4 regions of the Pseudomonas sp. CFBP 8770 genome follow, and region 4 is predicted to be linked to each of the others. Evidence: predicted binding sites of a transcription regulator. Region 4 holds the regulator's gene; each other region holds the start of a gene.
What was found. The regulator FliA, encoded in region 4, starts transcription of late flagellar genes. The targets are predictions, from matches to a motif close to CTAAAGTTTNNNNNNNNNNNGCCGNTAA.
Positions count from the first base shown of each region.

Region 1: a site for FliA is predicted at 2,849-2,876, ahead of IFT98_RS15310 (methyl-accepting chemotaxis protein). Genes of this name have one in related genera too.
Region 2: a site for FliA is predicted at 1,403-1,430, ahead of IFT98_RS03190 (methyl-accepting chemotaxis protein). Genes of this name have one in related genera too.
Region 3: a site for FliA is predicted at 1,073-1,100, ahead of IFT98_RS08425 (methyl-accepting chemotaxis protein). Genes of this name have one in related genera too.

Region 1 covers NZ_JACYUL010000006.1:226,346-230,633, forward strand. The annotation lists gene IFT98_RS15300 (putative bifunctional diguanylate cyclase/phosphodiesterase) at 1-1,387, shown strand, start outside; gene IFT98_RS15305 (NorM family multidrug efflux MATE transporter) at 1,368-2,747, opposite strand; gene IFT98_RS15310 (methyl-accepting chemotaxis protein) at 2,969-4,288, shown strand, end outside.
Region 2 covers NZ_JACYUL010000001.1:705,040-709,327, forward strand. The annotation lists gene IFT98_RS03185 (LLM class oxidoreductase) at 220-1,200, opposite strand; gene IFT98_RS03190 (methyl-accepting chemotaxis protein) at 1,558-3,582, shown strand; gene IFT98_RS03195 (FMN-dependent NADH-azoreductase) at 3,665-4,288, opposite strand.
Region 3 covers NZ_JACYUL010000003.1:240,287-244,574, forward strand. The annotation lists gene typA (translational GTPase TypA) at 1-961, shown strand, start outside; gene IFT98_RS08425 (methyl-accepting chemotaxis protein) at 1,136-3,133, shown strand; gene IFT98_RS08430 (YkgJ family cysteine cluster protein) at 3,453-3,863, opposite strand; gene IFT98_RS08435 (glycogen/starch/alpha-glucan phosphorylase) at 4,051-4,288, shown strand, end outside.
Region 4 covers NZ_JACYUL010000002.1:486,076-490,363, forward strand. The annotation lists gene flhA (flagellar biosynthesis protein FlhA) at 1-144, shown strand, start outside; gene flhF (flagellar biosynthesis protein FlhF) at 156-1,475, shown strand; gene fleN (flagellar synthesis regulator FleN) at 1,594-2,427, shown strand; gene fliA (RNA polymerase sigma factor FliA) at 2,421-3,167, shown strand; gene IFT98_RS07035 (chemotaxis response regulator CheY) at 3,393-3,767, shown strand; gene IFT98_RS07040 (protein phosphatase CheZ) at 3,787-4,288, shown strand, end outside.

The DNA of each region.
Region 1 (4,288 bases), on a different contig from region 4:
GGGCGAACTCACCAGCGATACGCTGCGCCGCTGCCTGCGCCATGTGCGCGAGCGCGGTGTGCTGCAGGACACCCTGCAGCGCCTGGCCGAGCAGGATCCGCTGACCGGCATCGCCAACCGCCCCGGTTTCCAGACGCTGCTGGCCGCACGCCTGGCCGAGCAGGAGGGCCGTGGCGTAGCCCTGGGCCACCTGGACATGGACAACTTCCGCCATGCCAACGATGCGCTTGGGCACCAGGCCGGCGACCGGCTGATCCTGCAGGTGGTGGCGCGCCTGAAGAAGCAGCTCGAGGCGGGCGATCAGGTCGCCCGCCTGGGCAGCGACGAGTTCGCCCTGTTGCTCGACACCCGGCGTGACCCGTCACGGGCCGAGCGCCTGGCCGCCAACATCATCGAGGCCATGGCCGAGCCGTATTACGTGGACGGCGAGAGCCTGCTGATCGGCTGCAGCCTGGGCATCGCGCATGCCCGCGCCGGTGCGGGCGCCGATCCGCTGATGTGGCATGCGCACATCGCCATGCAGCAGGCCAAGAGCACCCAGGGCTGCAGCTATCATCTGTTCAACGAACGCATCAACCGTCATGCGCGCAGCCTGGCGGACCTGGAAAGCGAGCTGCGCCGCGCCCTGCGGCGTGACGAGCTGGAGCTTCACTACCAGCCGCGACTGGACCTGAGCGGCAATACCATCGTCGGTCTCGAGGCCCTGGTGCGCTGGCGCCACCGCGAGCGTGGCGTGCTTGCCCCCGGCGAATTCGTGCCCCTGGCCGAGCAGAGCGGGCTGATCGTACCGATGGGTTACTGGGTGATCGCCCGCGCTTTGCGCGACATGCAGACCCTGCGCGAAGGTGGCTTCGAACCATTGCACATGGCAATCAACCTGTCGTTCCGGCAGTTCCAGGACAGCCAGCTGCTCAGCACCCTGGGGCGCTTGATCGCCGAGCGCGGCATCGACGCCGGCTGGCTGGAATTCGAACTCACCGAAACCGCCGTGATGCGTCGCAACGACCTGGTGAAGCGGACCATGGACGCCCTCGGCTGCCTGGGCGTGCGTTTCTCCCTCGACGATTTCGGCACGGGCTTCTCCTCGTTCGTCCACCTGAGCAGCCTGCCGATCGCTTTGCTCAAGATCGACAAGAGCTTCGTCAGTGGCATGGAACAGCGTCCGGAAAACAGCAAGTTGGTCCACGCCATGATCAACCTGGCGCACAACCTCGACCTCAAGGTCGTCGCCGAGGGTGTCGAAACTCCCGAGCAGCTGGCGTTGCTGCGTGATTTCGGCTGCGATCAGGTGCAGGGCTACCTGATCAGCCGGCCCCTGCCATTGGAGCAGCTGCAGGCATTCCTGCGATTCGGCCAGGCCCAGGCCATCAGGTCGCCAGCGCCGTAGGCCCGGCCAGGCGGCGCAGTCGGCGCATGCGCCACTCGAACGCCCAGGTCAAGGTACAGGCCGAGCACAGCAGGCCCAGCGCCAACCCCCACCAGACGCCCACCGCACCGAGCTGGAAGTGGAACGCCAGGCTCCAGGCCGCTGGCGCACCGATGGCCCAGTAGCAGAAAAGCCCTACCAGAAACGTGGTCTTGGCGTCCTTGAGGCCGCGAATGGCGCCCATGGCAATGGTCTGGATGCCGTCGAACATCTCGAACCAGGCCGCCACCGCCAACAGGCTGATCGCCAGCTCGATGACACCGTGGAAGGTCGGATCGGCCCGGTCCAGAAAGACGCCGACCAGAGGGCCCGGCGCGAGCCAGAACAGCAGGGCGAAGCCGAGCATCACCACTGCACCGAAACCGATGCCGACCCGCCCGGCCAGGCGCGCAGCCAGCAAGTGCCCGGCGCCGTAGTGCTGGCCGATGCGCATGGTCACCGCGTAGGACATCCCGGCAGGCACCATGAAGGCCACCGAGATGATCTGCAGGGCAATCTGATGCGCCGCCAGGGGCGTGCTGCCCATGGTGCCGATGCACAGCGCGGCGAAGGCGAACAGGCCGACTTCCACGGCGTAGGTGCCACCGATCGGCAGCCCCAAGCGCCACAACTCGCGCAGGGCCGACAGGTTCGGTCGGGCCAGGCCCTTGAGCAGCGGGTAGGGCGTGTAGGCACGGTGATAGCGGATGTACAGCGCCAGCGCGATTGCCATCAGGTTGCTGACGATTGCGGTGACCATGCCTATGCCCACCAGGCCCAGTTTGGGCAAGCCGAACAGGCCCTCGATGAACGCATGATTGAGCAGATAGTTGGCCACGGTGGCAATGATGCTGATGACCATCACCGGCGTGGCCCGCCCCAGCGCGGCAGTGAAGCCGCGCAGCGCCATGAAGCTCAGGAAGCCTGGCAGCGCGAAGGGCAACAGCAAGAGGAACTGGGTGGCGAAAGCGACGTTGGCCGGAGTCTGCCCGAGCATGGCCAGGACCGGCCCCAGGTTCCACAACAGTACCGCCGCCACCGCCGCCATTCCCCATGCCAGCCACAACCCGGCCTGGGTCAGGCGCGCCACGCCTTGCTGGTCGTTGGCACCCTTGCGGATCGACACCAGGGTGCCGACGGCAGCGATCACGCCAATGCAGAAAATCGAGACGAAGGAGTAGCTGGCCGCCCCCAGGCCGCCGCCGGCCAGTGCCTCGGGGCTCAGGCGGGCCATCATCAGGGTGTCGGTCAGGACCATCAGCATGTGTGCCAGCTGCGAGGCGATCAGCGGCCCCGCCAGCCGAAGCAGGGCCTGAAGTTCGATACGTACGGTGGGCTGCATGATGAATCCGGCTCGGTCGGCTCAGGAGTGGGACGCTGGATTCTCGACCTTGTGGCAGCGCAACGCAAATTGATGTGTAGCGTTCATGCCACAGCAGGGCGCTCAAGTATTCGTTCGAATCGCCGATGTAGCAGTACCAATAAGATCAAGGATGACAGGTGCTCGACGGCTCTGGACATCCCTGACACTGCTGCCAAGCACACGATTTCCAGGAGTTTCCAATGTCTCAACCTCGCGCTCGTATCGCCACGCAACTGGGCATCGCCCTGGCTGTGATCCTGGCGGTCGTCATCACCGGCAGTACCGCGTTCGCCCTGCGTTCGCTGGACATCGCCAACCTGGCCATCCGCGAACAGCACATGGCCAGCGAGGCGCGGCTGCTGGCCGACCAGCTCAGCACCTTCCACAGCACCCTGCGCGACAGCACCCAGCGTCTGAGCGGGCTGTTCGAGAAGCGCTTCGCCGGCGGCCTCAGCGTGGACGCCAGCAACCCGGTCACCGTGGCCAACCAGCAGACACCGAGCCTGCGCCTGGGCAGCCAGACCTTGAACAACGACTTCAAGGAAGTCGATGATTTCAAGCAGCTGACAGCGGGTGTCGCTACAGTGTTCGTGCGCAGCGGCGCCGAATTCGTGCGCATCAGTACTTCCCTGACCAAGCAGGATGGCAGCCGCGCGATCGGTACCGCGCTCGACCATGCCCATCCCGCCTACCAGCGTCTGCTCGACGGCCAGAATTACATCGGCCGTGCGGTGCTGTTCGAACGTTCCTACATGACCCAGTACACACCGGTGCGCGACGGCTCGGGCCAAGTGATCGCCGTATTGTTCGTCGGCTTCGACTACACCGACGCGCAGAACACCCAGTTCGCCAACCTGCAGCGCTTCCGTATTGGCCAGACCGGCTCGCTGGCCTTGCTCGACGAGCAGAATCGCTGGCTGGTAGCTCCAGCCAACGTCAATGACCCAGACGCCGCCGCCAAGGCATTGGCCGACCTGGCCCTGCTGGATGGCAAGGGCCGGCTGTGGAACGACGGTAAGCAGGACATCTTCTCCGAAGCGGTGACATTCCCGGGCGGGCCCTGGAGCGTCGTGGCGAGCATGCCCAAGGCGGAAATCAATGCCGTGACCTGGAGCGTCGGTACGCAACTGGCGATCGGCAGCCTGCTGGCGATGCTGATCGCCGTGGGCGCGGCTATCTGGCTGCTGCGCAGCAAGCTGCGGCCTTTGGGTGAACTGGTGCGCCAGGCCGAAGCCCTGGGCGCGGGTGACCTCGATGCACGCCTGAAGGTGTCCAGCCACGACGAGATAGGCCAGCTGGCCAGCAGCTTCAACCACATGGGCGAAGCCCTGTCGAACATGGTCGTGCACATCCGCAATGCCGCCCATGAAGTCAGCGGCCGCGCGCAAACGTTGTCGAGTCTGTCGGCAGGGGCCTACGAAGGCATGGAGCACCAGTCCGGGGAGATTTCCAGCATGGCCGGCGCGGTCGAGGAATTCAGTGCGACGTCCCTGGATATCGCCGACAACATGGGCCACACC
Region 2 (4,288 bases), on a different contig from region 4:
CGGGCGTTGCATATTCTAGAAGTGTTCGACATGCCAGACGTGCGCTTCATGAAACCACGTAGAGTCATGGCGAATGGCGCTGGGCGGGTATCTGGCATCCTGATTATAGACAGTGGTTCCAAATAGCAAGGACGACCGGCTGTCACGCTGACCAACGGTTACAGTGACTACACGGCGTCTCCTGCTGAATGCCGCAGGCTGACCCTTGCTGCGTGATGTTTACACAGCCGCCGAATCAGCCCCCACGGCAAACTCTGGAAGCACATACTCCTGCAGTTCCGCAATCACCTCCAGCGCCGGGCGCCGTGTTGGCTTGAGGTTCAAGGCAACATGGTTGACGCCGGCATCGCGTTGGCGCGCGAAGAACGCCTTGAGGGCATGACGGCCGCCGCGCAGCACTCGACCGGTCTGCAACGGTGCGTCGGCATCGGTGTCCAGGTCGAACATCGCGCCATAGCCAAACGGTACGAAACCCCGGGACGCGGTCATTTCACGCCAGTGCGGCACCACCTCCGGCATACGCTGGGCATCGCCATGCCAGATCCACGCGTCGACGTGCTCTGCCAGCCATTCCAGGCTCTGGCCCGCCCGGCCGATGGCAATGATGGGAATACGCGAGGCCGCTGGTTTGGGTACCAAGTCGATGTCGCCGCGCAAATGGCCGAAATGCTCGGTTTGCAAACGCGGGAAGGACACCGAGGTCAGCGTCTTGATCAAGGCCACCGCTTCGCGGTAGCGCTCGACGCGGGTGGCGAAATCGACGCCGAAGGCCGGGTATTCGGTGGGCCGGTCGCCGGAGGCCATGCCGGCCAGGAAGCGCCCGCCCAACAGTTGGTCGGCGGTGGTGATCTGCTTGGCGGTGATGACCGGCTCGCGCAGGGGCGTGACGAACCCGGCCGTGCCTATGGCGATCCGTTGGGTGAGTGCGGCCAGCCAGCCGGCGTATACCAGCGGGTCCAGCACCTGGCCGGTGTCACCGAACGAAGGGTCGTAGAACGGCACATCGCGAAGCCACAGGGCTGCAGCGTCACTGCGGTCGAGGCTTTGTACGATCTCGGCCTGATCGGACAAATCCGGAAAGGGGCTATCGGGGTAGCCACTGGCCGGGGAAATGAAACCAATGGTCAATTGACCCTGTTGGAAAGTGCGACTGAATGCTTCGTGGTCAGCCAGATCGTGCGATTGATTGCCCTGATTCATAGTGCCTGCCCCAAAATCCAAGAGATGGCACCAGTCTAACGCCCGGCCTGATGCCTGTTTCCGACCTTTTGGATCGACACTGATGAATAACTTTCCTCAATCGGCGGGGAAAATCGACTCGAGATACACTGATGCCAAATGGACATCACCTGCTCTGAAAAGTTCAAAACCTTTACAGAAATAAATATATGTACAACTTTCTGTAAAGTTCTTTGGATCACTACCGATACGCACGTTTGACCGCAGAACAATTGTGCGCAGCCACATGGGCCGAACAGAGCCCAGGCGTCGGAGAAATGGACCGTTCTCACCCCAAGACCCATTACGAACCGTCCCATTTCGGGCTGTGAGAACCTCATGAACATCCTTGCTCCTGCCGTAGCACTGGCCAACCGATTACGCTTTCCGACGAAGTTTGCGGTACTGGCCATCATCGTCCTGGTTCCCCTGGCGCTGCTGGGCACCCGTTTCATCATTCAAATCAACGACAGCCTTGCAGTCATCCGTTCGGAGCAGGCAGGCCAGCGTTACCTGCTGGACGTCACGCCCGTCTTGCGCTTGTCCATGCTCCAGCGCGCCTTGAGCAATCGTCTGCTCAGCGGCGATTCGACTGCGCAAGCCGATGTACTGGCCAACCAGGCGAAGCTGGAGGACGCATTCTCGAAGCTGGCCGCCACGGACCGCGAGTTCAATGAGGCACTGGAAACCGGTGACCGCGTCCAGGATCTGCACGCAGCAGCCACGCGGTTGATGGCGCAGGCCAAGCCGGGTGCCGACCAGAGCGGCGTGTTCGATGCGTGGAACGACCAACTCACCGAGACGCTGAATTTCGTCTATTACGTGTCGGCCACGTCGGGGATGGTGCTGGATGAAGATTACGCTTCGCTGTTCATGATCGATCAGAGCACCCTGCGCCTGCCTCGCCAGATCAACATCGTCGGGCAACTGCGTGGGCTCGCCAGCGGCCTGCGTGAAGGGCAGGTGTTGAGCCCGGCTACGCGCGGCGTAATCAAGTCGATGCTCAAGAACGAACTGCTCATCCACAAGGAGCTGCAGCAAAGCCTGGCACTGCTACGTCGCCGTGAGCCCGCGCTCGCCGATCGGATCCAGGCACCGATCAACAGCGCTTTCGCAAGCCTCGAGGGCTTCCGTGCGGACCTCGACGCGGTGACGTCCTCTACCAGCGATACACTGGGCAACGTGCAGAACGTACCCGCCAAGGGCAATGCGGTCGTGGCTGAGTTGTACAAGGCCCAGGACACTTTGCAGGAGGAGTTGCTGAACCGGCTGGAGCATCGTGTCGAGGAAAAGAATGCTCAGCGCCAGTTCATCATTGGCATGTTCGCGCTCGTCGGCCTGCTGCTGGTCTACGTGTTCTGCGGCATCTACAGCGCCATGCGCCGTACCATTCAGGATGTCCTGTTGGCCACCCAGCTCATTGCCCAAGGCGACCTGAGCACGCGCGTCCAGGTCCGCGGCAAGGATGAAATGGCCGACGTGGGCAACAGCCTGAACCATATGGTGCAGGCCTTCAGTGGCTCGCTGGCTCAGGTCGAGCGCAGCTCGCAGTCGGTGTCCGATGCCGCCACGCGCATGGGTGTATCCATCGACCGCGCCAAACGCTCGATGAATACCCAGCAAAGCGAAACCGAGCAGGTGGCCACGGCCATCAACGAAATGACCACCAGCGTTGCCGACGTCGCGCAGAACACCGAAGGTGCCGCCCACGCCGCCGAACAGGCCAGCCAGTCGTCCCATGCCGGGCTGGCGCAGATGCACGAAACCAAGGTCACCATCGAGGCCTTGGCCGACGAAGTGGAGCGCAGCGCGCAGAAGGTCTCGGCGCTTGCCCAGCACAGCCAGCAGATCGGCGGGGTCATCGAAGTGATCCGCAACATTGCCGACCAGACCAACCTGCTGGCCTTGAACGCGGCCATCGAAGCCGCCCGCGCGGGTGAGCAGGGCCGCGGCTTCGCGGTGGTCGCCGACGAAGTGAGGACCCTGGCATCGCGTACGCAAAACTCCACCGAAGAGATCCGCCGGATCATTCAGGAACTGCAATTGGCTACCGCTGCTGCCGTCGAGCAGATGAAGGCTGGAAAGCAGCGCGCCCAGGAATGCCTGCAGTCCGCCGATGCGGCCTCGACCAGCCTGGATGCCATCAGCGATGGCGTCGAGCAGATCGTCGGCATGAACACCCAGATCGCCAGCGCGGCCGTTCAGCAGCACGCCGTGTCGGAGGACATCAACCGCAACGTGACCGAGATTCGCAATGGCAGCCTGGCGTTGATGGAAGGTATCGAAGACAACGCCGTGACTGCAGAAGAGCTATCACTGCTTGCAACCGAGCTGCGCACCGTGGTGGCGCGGTTCAAGCTATAGGAAGGCGCCCCGAGGGAGGCGCCGATCTGCGCCCAGGGGCAAATCGGCGCGCTCTGGTCCATCGAGGCTAGCGGTCGGAGCGCTACAGCGATGCAGCCAGCTTGGTGGCTGCATCCAGGGCGGCGTTGAAGCTGGCCTCGGCCGTTGCGGCATCGCCCAGCGTCGCTTCCGACTCCACCGTGTCGATGGCTGGAATTCCCACCATGCGTGCCCAGGTCCTGAGGAATGCAACTTGATGGTCGTAGTCCTCGGTGGGGTAGTCCTCGCCCAGCACCACCCCACGTGTGGCGAGCACCACCACCTTCTTGCCCTTGAGCAGGCCGCACATGCCCTGTTCATCGAAATCGAACAGCACGCCGCGCTGTGACACCGAGTCGATCAGGTGCTTGAGACGATAGGGCACACCGAAATTCCACATCGGCACACTGAAAACAATCACGTCCGCACGATGGAAGCGCTCGCCCAAGGCGTGGATCTGTTTCCACACGGCCGCCTGTTCGGCAGTCATTTCCACGCCTTCGAGGTCGGCGTACTTGGCATTCAACGCGGGACCGTCGAAAGGCAGCAGATCGGTGGTCCACACATCCAGCACGTCGACGGTTGCGTCAGGCTGATGGGAGGCGACGGTTTCCAGGTAGCGAGCGGCCAGTTTCAGCGAGGCGGAACGCTCGCCACGCGGGGAGCTGGCAATGTGAAGAATATGCAT
Region 3 (4,288 bases), on a different contig from region 4:
CCTGTGCCAGCCGGACAACGTCGAAGCGATGAAGCCGCTGACCGTCGACGAGCCAACCGTTTCCATGACCTTCCAGGTCAACGACTCGCCATTCTGCGGTAAAGAAGGCAAGTTCGTGACGTCCCGCAACATCAAGGAACGTCTGGACAAGGAGCTGCTGTACAACGTTGCACTGCGCGTCGAAGAAGGCGACTCGGCCGACAAGTTCAAGGTCTCCGGCCGTGGCGAGCTGCACCTTTCGGTACTGATCGAAACCATGCGTCGCGAAGGCTTCGAAATGGGTGTCGGTCGTCCTGAGGTGATCATCCGCGTCATCGACGGCGAGAAGCAGGAACCGTTCGAAAATGTCACCATCGACACCCCTGAGGAATCCCAGGGCAAGGTCATGGAAGAGATGGGCCTGCGTAAAGGCGACCTGACCAACATGGTGCCGGATGGCAAGGGCCGTGTTCGTCTGGAATACAACATCCCTGCTCGCGGTCTGATCGGTTTCCGTAACCAGTTCCTGACCCTGACCAACGGTGCTGGCATCCTTACCTCGATCTTCGATCGCTACGCTCCGATGAAGTCCGGCCACATGTCCGGCCGTCAGAACGGCGTACTGGTTTCGGTCGAAACCGGCAAGGCACTGACCTACTCGCTGGAAACCCTGCAGGCGCGCGGCAAGCTGTTCGTCGAGCACGGCCAGGAGATCTACAACGGTCAGATCGTCGGCTTGAACAGCCGCGACACCGACATGGGCGTAAACCCTACCAAGGGCAAGAAGCTGGACAACATGCGCGCGTCGGGCAAAGACGAAACCATCGCCCTGGTTCCACCTGTTCGCTTCACCCTGGAACAGGCTCTGGAATTCATCCAGGACGACGAGCTGTGCGAAGTCACGCCGAAGTCGATCCGTCTGCGCAAGAAGATCCTGGACGAAGGCGAGCGTACCCGCGCTGCCAAGAAAGCCAAGAACTGATTCGTAGTTCCGGTTGATTGAAAAAGCCCCCGGCGCGAAAGCGTCCGGGGGTTTTTTTATGATTGCTGTTAGGCGGGTCTGGCCGCCCGCATGCCTTCCATCGCTCCACCTCTCCAGTTTCCCCGGACCGAGCCGATAGCGCAGGCAATATCGATTCCCTCCGAAGGGGGCCCCGTGAGCCTGCTACCTACCAAGATCATGTCCCGCTTCAGCCTGGGCATCCTGTTCATCCTGCTGGTCACGGCGGTGGCTATCTACGCGGTCATGGTGCTCAGCGGCGAGCCCAAGCTGATCCAGTCCAACACCAAGAGCGCCGAGCAGTCGGCCACGGCCATTGCTCGGCAGCTGTCGATCGAGCTGGCCGAGATCGAGGGGCGCGTGGCCGCGCTGGCCAGCCTTGGCGCCACGCTGCCGGCCGACGTCGAGCTGGTGAAGAGCGCATTGGCACCGATCATCGATTCCCAGGGCGATGCTGCGATTGCCGGCGGTGGCCTGTGGCCCGAGCCCGATGCGTTCAGCGCAGGCGTGCCGCGGCGCAGTTTCTATTGGGCCCGCAGTGGGCAGGGCCTGGGTTATTCCGAGGAATACAATGCCGGCGCCGTCGATGACTATCACGCCGCCGACTGGTACGTGCAGGGCAAGGCATCCGCGCCTGGCCGCTGCGCGTGGTCGGATGCCTACGAGGATCCGGTCAGCAAGATCCTGATGACCACCTGTACCGTGCCCTACAGTCGTGAAGGACGTTTCGCCGGTGTGGCGACCATCGACCTGACACTCACGGGCCTGGCCAACTTCCTCAAGTCCAATGGGCAGGTCACCGGGGGTTATGCGTTCGCCATCGACCCCTCGGGCAAGGTCCTGTATTTTCCGACCACCAACGACAAGCCGGCACCTGCCGACGAGGCGGCGATGCTCGCCGCCTATCCCTGGTTCAAGGGCGTTGCCGATTGGCGCAGCAGCGGCCAGCGCGAAGCGCAGACGTTTCATGTCGATCAGGACGCGCAACTGGGTGGGGCGGGCTACATCAGCCTCACGCGGGTTCCGGCCAGTGGTTGGGTGGTGGGCCTGGCTACGCCGCAGGCACACATGACCGGCATTGCCAGCAAATTGACCGTCGATATCCTCACCACCTTGCTGCCGATCCTGGCGCTGGTGTTCGCTCTCGCCTGGCTGGCCGGGCGTGCGGTGTTCGGTCAGATCAACGAAACCACGGCGCAGATCGACAAGCTCGGTGAGCAGGGCGGTGGTGCCAGCGCCGAGCTGGACGTGGCTCGCGCGGACGAGATCGGCCTGCTGCGCGGGGCGGTCAACCGTTACGCCGGCAACCTGCGCAGCATGCTCAAGGCCATCGCCGATGAGGCGCTGCGCCTGCAGAAACAGTCCGATGACGTTGCTCGGTTGTCGGTGATCATGGCCGAACGCGCCGAAACCCAGCGTCAGGACAACACCTTGCTGGCCACGGCGATTACCGAGATGTCGTCCAGTGCCCAGGAGGTTGCCTCCAACACCACGGAGTGTTCCGACACCGCGCAGCTGTCGCTGTCGACCGCGCGCCAGAGTCAGGGGCATGTGCAGCAGAACAGCCAGACGATCAATTCCTTGACCGGTGATATCGCCAGCGTTGCGCAGGCGATTACCAGCCTGGGTCAGGACATCGAAAGTGTCAGCGGGGTGCTCGACGTGATCAAGTCGATTTCCGCGCAGACCAACCTGCTGGCGCTCAACGCCGCGATCGAAGCCGCTCGCGCCGGCGAGCAGGGACGAGGCTTTGCGGTGGTCGCCGACGAAGTGCGCACCCTGGCAGGGCGCACCCAGGCTTCGGCCGACGAGATCCAGCAGATGATCGGCGAGCTGCGCCAGGCATCGGTGAAGGCGGTCAATACCATGGTCGCGGGCGAGGACCGCACGCGGACCGTGGCGCAGCAAGCCGATGTGTTGAGCGCGTCGCTGGGCAGCACGGTGGTCGGTTTCGACGACATCGTCCAGCGCACCCAGCAGATTGCCGTGGCCGCGCAGGAACAGAGCCATGTCACTCAGGAGATCAACGAGCTGGCGGTGCGCATTCACGCGGCCAGCGAAGACGGCGCGCGTGATGCGTCGAGCCTGAGTGAACTGAGCCAAGGCATGCAGGCCCTGTCGACCCGCCTGGCAGGGCTGAGCCGACAGGGGTGACCGGCGGCAATTCGGCGGCGCTCCCTTCGCGGCCGATGACCGCTCCCACAAGGGGGAGGCGTGTGGCGATGTTCTGTGGGAGCGGTCATTGGCCGCGAAAGGGCGCTGCGGTGTGTCAGGCAGGCCGTGGTATGGCCTTCGCGGGCAGAGCCCGCTCCCACAAGGGTCGCAGGGGCACTGCTCAGCCTTGGCGTGACGGTGTGGCGATGTTCTGTGGGAGCGGTCATTGGCCGCGAAAGGGCGCTGCGGTGTGTCAGGCAGGCCGTGGTATGGCCTTCGCGGGCAGAGCCCGCTCCCACATGGCTAGCAGGGACGTTACTCAGCCTTGGCGCGACACTGGCTTGGGTTGGTAGGCACAGAAGCCTGGGCGTGGCCCGATCTTCGGGTGGTTGCGGCAGGTGTCCGGACGCTTTTCATAGATCGTGCACAGGCGGCTTTTCTTGTCCAGGTACAGGCAATCGTTGTTGCTCATGCGCGTCAGGGTGAAAATGCCCGACTTCTGGTTGAAGCGCTCGACGATGCCTTCCTTCTGCAATCGCTTGGCAACGTTCTTGGGGGGATCGCCTTTCTCGAACTCATCCACCACACCGATACGGATCAGGTCCTTGATCTTCACTTCCACCGGCAGCGTGCAGCAGGTCGAGATACAGGCGCCGCACATCGGCGCGGAATATTTCTGCCAGGTGTCCAGGCGGTCCACTTCGGCGGCGGCAATCAAAGAGCTTTTCATCGTCAGGTCATCAGGCAACGTGGATCAGGGCGCGCGATCATACCGGCATTGGTGAAAAAGTGAACAACCATCTGCCTGAAACCCTGCGAATCGTGCAAAGTTACGAACCTGAGCTTTCAGCGTGTGTCGAAGCGTCTAGGCTCAGGTATTCCATCTAGAATCGTCAATTTCCCCGAGGACGCATTGCATGTCTCAGGAACCGCTTGTCCGTGACGCCGAGGTGGCCGATTTCCGCGCTGCTGTACTCGCCAAACTCACCTACGCGGTGGGCAAGGACCCCGATCACGCATTCGACCATGACTGGTTCGAGGCCATTGCCCTGGCGGCGCGCGACCACATGGTCGAGCACTGGATGGATCACACCCGGCAGATCTACCGCAAGGGTCAGAAACGGGTCTATTACCTTTCACTGGAATTTCTCATCG
Region 4 (4,288 bases):
ATACTGCTGGTGGCCGGTCCGGTCCGCGCGATGCTGTCACGCTTCGGTCGCCTGGCGATCCCCAACCTTCATGTACTGGCCTATCAGGAAATCCCTGATAACAAGCAAGTCACCATCGTTGCGACAGTAGGGCCCAACGGCTGAGGTAGTGGGTTATGCAAGTGAAGCGATTTTTCGCCGCCGACATGCGTCAGGCCATGAAATTGGTCCGCGACGAGCTGGGCGCCGACGCTGCCATCATCGGCAACCGTCGGATCGCCGGCGGCGTCGAGCTGACCGCAGCGCTGGACTACAAGCTGTCGGCCCTGGCGCCGCGCGTGCCCAACCTCGAGTTGGAAGAAGAGCTGCGCAAGACCCAGTCGCGGATCGTTTCGGCCCAGGCCGAGCTGAGCACCCGTGGCGAGAGCGATGCGGCCACCAACCGCCAGCTGGTCGCAGGCCTGCCGTTGACCGCCGCCGAGCCGCTGGTCGAGCCGCGTCGCGAAGAGCCACCGCGTGTCCAGGCGGCCCCCGCGCCACAGCCTGCCGTCGACCAACGTCTTTTCGATTCCATGCGTTCCGAACTCAACGGTTTGCGCCAACTGCTGGAAGTGCAGCTGGGCTCACTGGCCTGGACCCAGCTGCAAGGCAGCAAGCCGGCGCAGGCGAATCTGTGGCGTCGTTTGCAGCGCATCGGCTTGTCCGGCCCGATCGCTCGCGAGCTGCTCAGCCTGACCAGCGAAATCAACGAACCTCGGCAGGCATGGCGGATGCTGCTGGCGCACTTGGCGCGTATGATCCGTACACCTGAAGTGGAACCGCTTGAAGAAGGTGGTGTGATTGCCATGGTCGGCCCGGCCGGCATGGGCAAGACCACCACCCTGGCCAAGCTGGCAGCCCGCTATGTGCTCAAGTACGGTTCCCAGAGCGTGGCCCTGGTGAGCATGGACAGCTTTCGCATCGGTGCCCAGGAGCAGCTCAAGACCCTGGGTCGCATTCTCAATGTATCGGTGACTCAGGTCGATCCGGGCCAGTCATTGGTACAGGCGCTGGAACCCTTGCTGCGCAAGCGTGTGGTGTTGATCGACACCGCGGGCCTGCAAGCCAGCGATCCGGCCCTGCGCATGCAGCTCGAGAGCCTGGCCGGACGCGGCATCAATGCGCGCAACTACCTGGTGCTGGCAACCACCAGCCAGAAGCAGGTGCTCAGCGCCGCGTACCATAGCTACAAGCGTTGCGGTCTGGCCGGGTGCATCCTGACCAAACTGGATGAAACGGCCTGTCTCGGCGAAGTGCTGAGCCTGGCCATCAGTCAGGAACTGCCGATTGCCTATCTTACCGATGGGCCGCGCATTCCCGATGACTTGCATTTGCCGCGCCGGCACCAGTTGGTCAGCCGCGCAGTGAGCGTGCAAATGCAAGAAGAGCCCAGCGAAGAGGCCATGGCCGATATGTTCGCGGGTCTCTACCACAGCCCCGACAAGCGAGTTGGCTGAGGTGAAGAACGTTATGCAAGCACACTCTTCCTGCATCGTAGGGTTGCCAGGAAACACTCGAGCAATCGAACTGGCAGCCACTCGTGTGGCCTCGGTCTAGACAAGGTAAAGAACGAACATGGGCAGCATGCATCCCGTACAGGTGATCGCGGTGACCGGCGGCAAAGGTGGCGTCGGCAAGACTAATGTGTCAGTGAACTTGTCCCTGGCGTTGGCCGAGCTCGGCCGCCGGGTCATGTTGCTGGACGCCGACCTTGGCCTGGCCAACGTCGACGTGTTGCTGGGCCTGACCCCCAAGCGCACCCTGGCCGACGTGATCGAAGGTCGCTGCGAACTGCGCGACGTGATGTTGCAGGGCCCTGGGGGCATCCGTGTCGTGCCCGCAGCCTCCGGCACCCAGAGCATGGTCCAGCTGAGCCCGGCCCAGCACGCCGGCCTGATCCAGGCCTTCAGCGATGTGGGCGACAACCTCGACGTGCTGATCATCGACACCGCCGCCGGTATCGGCGAATCGGTAGTGAGCTTCGTCCGCGCGGCCCAGGAAGTCCTGCTGGTGGTGTGCGACGAGCCGACCTCGATCACCGATGCCTACGCCCTGATCAAACTGCTCAATCGCGACCACGGCATGAACCGCTTCCGGGTCTTGGCCAACATGGCGCAAAGCCCCCAGGAAGGGCGCAATCTGTTCGCCAAGCTGACCAAGGTGACCGACCGCTTCCTCGACGTGGCCCTGCAGTACGTTGGCGCCGTTCCGTACGACGAGTCGGTGCGCAAGGCCGTGCAGAAGCAGCGCGCCGTGTACGAGGCGTTTCCCCGTTCCAAATGCTCGCTGGCCTTCAAGGCAATCGCGCAGAAAGTAGACACCTGGCCGTTGCCGGCCAATCCCCGTGGCCACCTGGAGTTCTTCGTCGAACGCCTGGTCCAGCAAACCAGCGCAGGGCCCGTATCATGAGCGCCAGCGGATACCGTATGTACAGCAAGGCGTCGCGCGACTCGCAGCAGCATCAGCTGATCGAGCAATACGCGCCGCTGGTCAAGCGTATCGCCTACCACCTGCTGGCGCGGCTGCCAGCCAGCGTGCAGGTGGAAGACCTGATCCAGGCCGGCATGATCGGTCTGCTGGAGGTCTCGACCAAGTACGACTCGAGCAAAGGGGCCAGTTTCGAGACCTATGCCGGCATTCGGATCCGCGGCGCGATGCTCGATGAAGTGCGCAAGGGTGACTGGGCGCCGCGTTCGGTCCACCGCAATACCCGCATGGTCAGTGATGCCATTCGCCGAATCGAGTCGAAAACCGGTCGCGACGCTAAAGATCACGAGATCGCGGCCGAACTTAGTCTGAGTCTGGATGATTACTACGGGATCCTGAACGATACCCTGGGCAGCCGCCTGTTCAGTTTCGACGATCTGCTGCAGGACGGTGAGCACGAGGGCCTGCACGAAGACGGCGCCAGCGGTTCGCTGGAGCCCTCGCGGGATCTCGAGGATGAACGCTTTCAAGGCGCGCTGGCCGAGGCCATCGCCAACCTGCCCGAACGCGAGAAGCTGGTCTTGTCGTTGTATTACGACGAGGAACTGAACCTCAAGGAAATCGGTGAGGTACTGGGTGTCAGCGAATCGCGGGTAAGCCAGTTGCACAGCCAGTGCGCGGCGCGACTGCGCGGGCGCCTGGGAGAGTGGCGGGCACGCTGACCCAAAGGGATTCGCAGGACATGTGGGAGCGGTCATTGGCCGCGAAGGGAGCACCGATGTATGTCAGACATACAGCGGCGCCTGATTCGCGGCCGATGACCGCTCCCACGCGATTGCGGGGAAATGCCGATCTGCGACGGCCGCGGATATAACCGGATTCGATTGTTACGCACGTCCAGGGGCTGGGCGTGTTCAAGACTGCTGGAGGTCTAATTGGACAAGAACATGAAAATCCTCATCGTCGACGATTTCTCGACGATGCGGCGCATCATCAAGAACCTGCTGCGTGACCTGGGCTTCACCAACACCGCCGAGGCCGACGACGGCAACACCGCCTTGCCGATGTTGCACAGCGGCAATTTCGACTTTCTCGTCACCGACTGGAACATGCCCGGCATGTCCGGCATCGACCTGCTGCGCCAGGTGCGCGCCGACGATCGCCTCAAGCACCTGCCGGTGCTCATGGTGACCGCCGAGGCCAAGCGCGAGCAGATCATCGAAGCCGCCCAGGCCGGGGTCAACGGGTATGTGGTCAAGCCTTTCACTGCGCAAGTGCTGAAAGAAAAAATCGAGAAGATTTTCGAGCGCGTCAATAGCTGAAGTCTGCAATGGGGGCGCAATGGACCACAAACAAAGCACGTTGGGGGACTTCGAGTCGACCCTGAAGAAACACGCCGTGGAGCTGGTCGACAGCCTTGAAAAAGGCCGTTTCGGCGAAGCGGTGCAACTGATCCACGAATTGAACCAGACCCGCGATCGCGGCCTGTACCAGGAAGTGGGCAAGCTGACGCGGGAGCTGCACAGCGCAATCGTCAGTTTCCAGATCGATCCGAACATTCCCCAGGCCGAAGAGGTTTCGCAGATCACCGATGCGACCGAACGTCTGTCGTATGTGGTGCGCCTGACCGAAAACGCGGCCAACCGCACCATGGATCTGGTCGAGCAGAGCACACCGGTGCTCAACACGCTGAGTGCCGAGGCCAGTGTCTTGAGCGTCGACTGGCAGCGCTTCATGCGCCGCGAAGTGGCCGCCGACGAATTCCGCGAACTGGCACGCCGGGTCGACGGCTTCCTGACCCGTAGCGAGCAGGGCAATCGCGAAGTCGCCAGCCACCTCAACG